2 regions of the Bradyrhizobium sp. Ken51 genome follow, and region 2 is predicted to be linked to the other one. Evidence: predicted binding sites of a transcription regulator. Region 2 holds the regulator's gene; the other holds the start of a gene.

Region 1 (3,414 bases), on a different contig from region 2:
TGTTGGTGATGACGCCTTCGAACGGCTTTTTGGTGTCGTAGGAGCGGACGCCGTCCTCGTAGGAGAACTTGATCTCGTCCTCGCCGGACCCATGCAGGATCGCGTTCTGCGTCTTCTTGGGCAGATCCTTCCATTTGGTGGTCAGCGTGAACTTGTAGTGCTTGCCGAGCGCAGTCAGCGTCTGGATGTAATAGGGCGACGAGGATTTAGCCCAGGGCGCGATCGCGCCCTTGCCGATGGCGAGCTCCTTGTCGGGGATGACGAGGTCTTCGTCGACATGCTGCTCGACGCCGAGGCCGCCGCACGCGGGGCAGGCGCCATAGGGATTGTTGAACGAGAACAGTCGCGGCTCGATCTCGGGGATGGTGAAGCCGGACACCGGGCATGCGAACTTTTCCGAGAACAGCATGCGCTCGGGTCCGCTCTTGTCGTGGATCTTTGCGGTCTTCTTTTTCTCTTTCTCTTCCGCGGGTGCTGCCGCAGCCGGCGCGTCCGCGAATTCGATGACGGCAAGACCCTCGGCGAGCTTCAGCGCGGTCTCGAAACTTTCGGCGAGGCGCTGGCCGATGTCGGCGCGCACCACGATGCGATCGACCACGACGTCGATGTCGTGCGGGAATTTCTTGTCGAGAACAGGGGCTTCCGCGAGCTCGTGGAAGGCGCCGTCGATCTTGACGCGCTGAAAGCCCTTCTTGAGCCATTCGGCGAGTTCTTTGCGGTACTCGCCCTTGCGGCCGCGCACGACGGGCGCGAGCAGATAGAGCCGCGAGCCCTCGGGCAGCGCCAGCACGCGATCGACCATCTGCGAGACGGTCTGGCTCTCGATCGGCAGGCCGGTGGCGGGCGAATAGGGCACGCCAACGCGTGCCCACAGCAGGCGCATATAGTCGTAGATTTCGGTGACGGTGCCGACGGTGGAGCGCGGGTTCTTGGACGTCGTCTTCTGCTCGATCGAGATCGCCGGCGACAGGCCGTCGATCTGGTCGACATCAGGCTTCTGCATCATCTCCAGGAACTGGCGGGCATAGGCCGACAGCGATTCGACGTAGCGGCGTTGGCCCTCGGCGTAGATGGTGTCGAACGCGAGCGAGGACTTGCCGGAGCCCGACAGCCCCGTGAACACCACCAGCTTGTCGCGGGGAATCTCGACGTCGACGTTCTTGAGGTTGTGCTCGCGCGCGCCACGGATCGTAATTGCGCGCAGGTTTGATCCCGCGTTCTGTTGTTGGCGCTTCGCCTTGATCACTTCATCCATCCTGGTGGTCCTCAGGGAATCCAAAAGCGCGCGATCGCGCCAACGCAATAGGCGCGCTTCGCCCGGAACCGGGATCGGCGCCGATGGGTATGTAAGCGAACGTAGGAAGAACGAGGACGGATTTCCAGTGGGACTTGCGAATCGTCAACCGATTGTTGGCGCGCTGGCGGCATCTGGCAGGAGCAGGGCCTTGCGGAACTGCGCAGGAGCGGCCGGTCAAACAAAAAGGCCGGCGCAAGGCCGGCCTTTCGTAACGCGGATGGCGTTGGAGCTAAGTACTGAACTCAGTACTTGGCGACCACCGGGCCCCCGAAGTGATAGTTCACGCCGACCTGCACGGTGTGGAAGTTGAGCGTGCCGGACGGCAGCGCAGCGCCGAGGCTCGAGAAGTAGTTCTCGCTGCCGAGGCTGCGATAGAGGTACTCGCCCTTGACCGACCACTGCGGAGCGAAGAACGCTTCGACGCCCGCACCGACGGTCCAGCCGGAGTGCCACTTGCTGTCCGAAGCGGTCACGCCGAGCGCGCTGATGCTCAGCTTGTTGTCGATCCAGGCGTAACCACCGGTGCCGTAGAACAGCACCTGGTTGACGGCGTAGCCGATACGGCCGCGCACAGTGCCCATCGCATCGGTCTTCGAGCTGAAGGTGGTGCTGACGACGCCAAATCCGGGGACGGCAACTGGACCAGTCACAGACGCGTTGACGTCAGCCCAGGCGCCATCGGCCTCGATGCCGAACACGACATTGCCGGTCTGCCAATTGTAGCCGGCGGTGCCGCCGACGAAGCCGCCCTGCATCCGCGGGCTGTTCGAATCTTCCCAGGCGCCGCCACCGACGACACCGAGGTAGAAGCCGGTCCAGTTATAAACCGAAGCCATGGCCACCGGGGCCTTGGTGTAGGGGCGCGCCGCGAGATCAGCGGCCGAAGCCGGGGCAGCGAGAGCGAACAAACAGGCCGAAGCCAACAAAACCTTTTTCATTTTCAACTAATCCCAGTCCCAGTTTCTGATTGTGCCTTCCACGATAGGGAAGGGCATCGGACTCACTTGCCCAACTAAGGCCGTACTTACACCATTGAAGCCGCAAGTTGTGTCACTGGAAAGCCACAGCGGCCTGAAAATGGTGCAGTTGCTGACCTATTGTTCCCGTAGAGGGCAAGCCTTCCTTCCTTTCCAGGAACCTACAAAGGTCCATTTGACGCGTGCCTTTTCACAGCACATTGGCGATCGATCCCACACATTCGGTCCTGTCATTCGCCAAGAACAAATCTGGAACGAACTGGAGGTCGATGCTATATGTGGGGATAACCGGAGGGGTGACGGACGGATCGGCGGCCGCAAGCGTTCGGCGAGCGTATAGGGTCGCCTCGACGGGCACGGCGGAACGCGGGGAGCGGACCGGCCTTCTTGAATTCAGTGGCATTCGGAGTGGAGAGCGGAGATGGCGGGAAGCGTCAACAAGGTCATTCTGGTTGGAAATCTCGGCAAGGATCCCGAAATCCGCCGCACCCAGGACGGGCGGCCGATCGCCAATCTGAGCGTCGCCACGTCGGAGACGTGGCGCGACAAGGCGACTGGCGAGCGCAAGGAAAAGACCGAGTGGCACCGCGTCGTGATCTTCAATGAAGGGCTCTGCAAGGTCGCCGAACAATATCTGAAGAAGGGCGCCAAGATTTACGTCGAGGGTGCGCTCCAGACCCGCAAATGGACCGACCAGAGCGGCGTCGAAAAGTACTCCACCGAAGTCGTGCTGCAGGGCTTCAACTCCACCCTGACGATGCTGGACGGTCGTAGCGGCGGCGGAGGCGGCAGCTTCGGCGACGAGCCGGGCGGCGATTTCGGCTCCTCCGGTCCCGTCAGCAGCGCGCCGCGGCGCCCTGTAGCGGCCGGCGGCGGTGGCCGCAACAGCGACATGGACGACGATATCCCGTTCTGAGCGATACCGTTCTGAGAACGCGGCGTCTCGATGCGGACGCGCCGGCCGGATGGGCGGCGCTTCTCATCTCGTGTCAGAAAATCCCGCTAATCGGCAGGACGGGCTCGGGATTTCCGGGCCCGCTTCATGTTTGGGTTGAGTTCGGATTGCGGCTTGGCAAACGCGCTGATGGGGCAGGCTCGGCGCGCGGTTTTCCACGCGTGACCGGCAATTTTGCAAGGTCG
Region 2 (3,414 bases):
TCTCGAAGCGTCGCGCAATCGGCGTGGCCTGCGCGGAGAGGAATGTCAGGACCCAGGTCTGGTCCGTGCCGGTCCGATAGGGCACGCCGACGCCGCAATTGATCCCGACCTTGGCTGCGTCCTCCCAGCGCAGAAAACTCCTGGCGTCGTGCAGGTCCTTGATGATCAGCGGCAGCCCCGCCTTCCAGGTGCGGCCAGGCAGGCCAAAGCCGCGAGGAAATTTAGTGTGGCGGGAGTTGAATTCGAACATGTCGGCGGTGCCACAATAGCCATCGACGAGCCCCATCTCGTGGGAGGCATCTGGGTCGTTGTGCCAAAGCTCGATCGCCCCGACATGCGCTTCGTCGTCGCCGCAGAATAGCACCATGACGGCTTGCAGGAATTCACCCGCAAACACCGGCACCGCGACGCCGCAGGTGAGGCCGGCCGCGAGCGCCTGATCGGTCCGTTTGAAATAGGAGTTGGCGAATTTGGTGAGGATCACGGGGTGGCCCGCGGCCCAAGCCTTGCCCGGAAGTCCCTCGTCATACCCGAAGTGCAGCTCTTCGCTGACGGCCTTGAACGCGGACAGCCCTTCGTCGTAGAGGCCGCCACCAAACTCCAGCCGCATGCGCGTCCGATCGGGCACCCAGAGTTCAACGACGCGAAGGAAGGTTTTCATCGAGCGTGTCCGCCGTCTCAAGCCCTGACAGCATCGGTCATTTGGCTGCGAAGCGGACGTTCAAACTTCAGGCAGGGCGGCTCAAACTTCGTGCGGCGGAGAGGTGCAACGGCTTGGTCCATCCGATTGGATTTCGCGGACGCAAGCCACACCATCTCGCCGGCCGCGGCCGGCGATGGCAATTCAATCCTGACCCCCGACCTCGTAGCCGGAGGCGGCTGTGTCAGCCGATCGGCAGGTGCGTGACGGTCGGCTGCCGGTCGGCGATAATCTGCACCTTGTGCTCGCGCTCGGCGACCGACTGAGTTACCGGCAGCTGCAGCACGGTCGCGCGCTGGCCTTCGACGAGCTGCGTCACCAGCACATATTTACCGTCGGGGAATTCGATCGCGTCATGATGGCGGTCGGGAATGTGCGGATCCATCTTGCCGAACTTACCCACGCGGGAATTGATCGTGCGTGTCCAGATCCAGCGATTGTCGTAGCGGACGTCGTCGGCGAAGGCGAGCTCCGTTCCTGGCAGCAGGCAGACGGCAACAGACGGATCGGCTGCGGAGGCGAAGCCGCGCGTCGAGGTGCCGCGGAAGCTTGTCGTGACGATCGTCTCGCCGACTTCGGCGGGGCGCGACGCGACGGCATGCAGGCTGTAGTCACACATCGGGTGCTCCTCATGCTGGGATAGCTACCCGCGTCTCTTATCGAGGCGCAGGCCTCTATCAGAGTGGAAGCACGAACGCTCTGCTTGGTTATGGGCAAATCTGCGGCTGGCTTCTGCAAGCCGCGATCACATTATCTTTCCCGAATTCAATAGGAACAAAGCCCGTTGCGATGCATTCGGGAGGCGCATGCGCGAATATTGCCGGCTTGGCTGCAGCGGTCGAACTTGATCGCTGGCCGGTGTTTCCTCGAACACTTGAGCCGCGAAGCGGTGCTGTTTGAAGCCGTGCTGTTTCGTTGGCGTCGTGAGGAGCCAGCCCCGGAGGAGGGGCCGGATAGTCTGTGCAGAACCAGAACGACTATCCAGCCGGAGCGGACGATGATCCGCTCCAATCTCTGACCGGCGATGCCGGTGGAAGCGCGCGAGGCGCCAAGCACTTCCGGTATGAAGCACTTCCGGTATCAGTACTTCCGGTAAAGCCCGATCAGCTTGCCCTGAATCTTCACCCGGTTGGGCGGCAGGATGCGGACCTCATAGGCCGCGTTGGCGGGCTCGAGCGCGATCGATGCACCGCGACGGCGGAAGCGCTTCAGCGTCGCTTCCTCGTCGTCGATCAGCGCCACCACGATGTCGCCGGTATCGGCGCTCTCGTTGCGCTGGATCAGTGCCATGTCGCCGTCAAGAATGCCGGCCTCGACCATGGAATCGCCGCGCACTTCGAGCGCGTAATGCTCGCCCGAGCCGAGCATGTCAGGCGGTACGCTGATGGTATGGCTGCGGGTCTGCAACGCCTCGATCGGCGTGCCGGCCGCGATGCGGCCCATCACCGGCACCGCAACGGGACGCTCGCCCTCGTCAGCCGGCAGGCTGGAGCTCGCACGCACCTTGCCGAGATTGCCCTCGATGACGCTCGGCGTGAAGCCGCGCCGGCTGCCTGCGGCTGCCTGGAGCTCCGGCAGCTTAATGACTTCAATCGCACGGGCGCGGTTGGGCAGGCGTCGGATGAAGCCACGCTCCTCGAGCGCCGTGATCAGGCGATGGATGCCCGACTTCGAGCGCAGGTCGAGCGCATCCTTCATCTCGTCGAAGGAAGGCGGCACGCCACTTTCCTTCAGACGTTCACTGATGAACCGCAGAAGCTCGTATTGTTTGCGCGTTAACATCTCGACCAAAGTCCCCCGGTTGATGTCGTCCGATTCCGAGACGCTGAATTCGGCTATATGCCGCTACATGCTCGAAACAAATCATGAACGGACACTATATGTTCGATACATGTTCCGCAACTGCTTAATTTACCGTGAACAGAGCAAAGTTCGCGGAACGCGCGTTGCCGAGGCGCTCAGACGGGGAGCCGCAATACTTCGCAAGCCGTGCCGGCTTCGGCCTTCGGCGCAAACGGAGCGCGCACGAGAAGTACCTGTGCTGCAGCGAGATTCGCAAGCAGCGAAGAATCCTGATGGTTGACGGGAAGAACGACGCGTGTGCCGTCGTCACGCTCCTCCAGATGCGCGCGCAGATAGTCCTCGCGCTGGTCGTTGGCGCCGACGTCGCGGCCGAGCACGGCGCTTTCACGGCGATGGTGAATCACAGAACGGCCAGACAGGGCGCGAATCAGAGGCACCAGGAACAGGAAAGCGCACACGTAGGACGACACGGGATTGCCCGGCAGGCCGATCACACCCATTGTGCCGAGCCGACCGTGCATCATCGGCTTGCCTGGCCGCATCGCGATTTTCCAGAACGCCATCGCGATGCCTTCGTCCCTCAGTGCCTGCTGGACCAGATCGTGGTCGCCGACCGATGCGCCGCCGGTCGTGATCAGGATGTCGGCGCCGCTCTCGCGGGCGCGGCGGATGCCGGCGGTGGTGGCCTCCAGCGTGTCGGCGGCAATACCGAGGTCGATGGTCTCGGCGCCCTCCCTGCGGGCGAGTGCGTGCAGGGCGTAGCCGTTGGAATAGACGATCTGGCCGTGACCGGGCGTGGTGCCCGGCATCACCAGCTCGTCGCCGGTGGCGAGAATCGCGACCTTCGGACGCCTGAAAACGGCAAGGTGCGGATGGTTCATCCCGGCGGCGAGCGCGAGGTCGCGCTCGGT

The links. The regulator LexA, encoded in region 2, represses DNA repair genes until DNA is damaged. The targets are predictions, from matches to a motif close to TGTTCNNNNTGTGTTCNG.
Region 1: a site for LexA is predicted at 1,351-1,368, ahead of uvrA (excinuclease ABC subunit UvrA). Genes of this name have one in related genera too.

The regions. Positions count from the first base shown of each region.
Region 1 covers NZ_JBVVPB010000013.1:177,290-180,703, reverse strand. Annotated here, with positions in the region: gene uvrA (excinuclease ABC subunit UvrA) at 1-1,255, opposite strand, end outside; gene AC0L27_RS22545 (outer membrane protein) at 1,540-2,235, opposite strand; gene AC0L27_RS22540 (single-stranded DNA-binding protein) at 2,696-3,190, shown strand.
Region 2 covers NZ_JBVVPB010000034.1:51,700-55,113, reverse strand. Annotated here, with positions in the region: gene AC0L27_RS34855 (GAF domain-containing protein) at 1-661, opposite strand, end outside; gene AC0L27_RS34850 (hypothetical protein) at 885-1,319, opposite strand; gene lexA (transcriptional repressor LexA) at 1,781-2,482, opposite strand; gene AC0L27_RS34840 (molybdopterin molybdotransferase MoeA) at 2,659-3,414, opposite strand, start outside.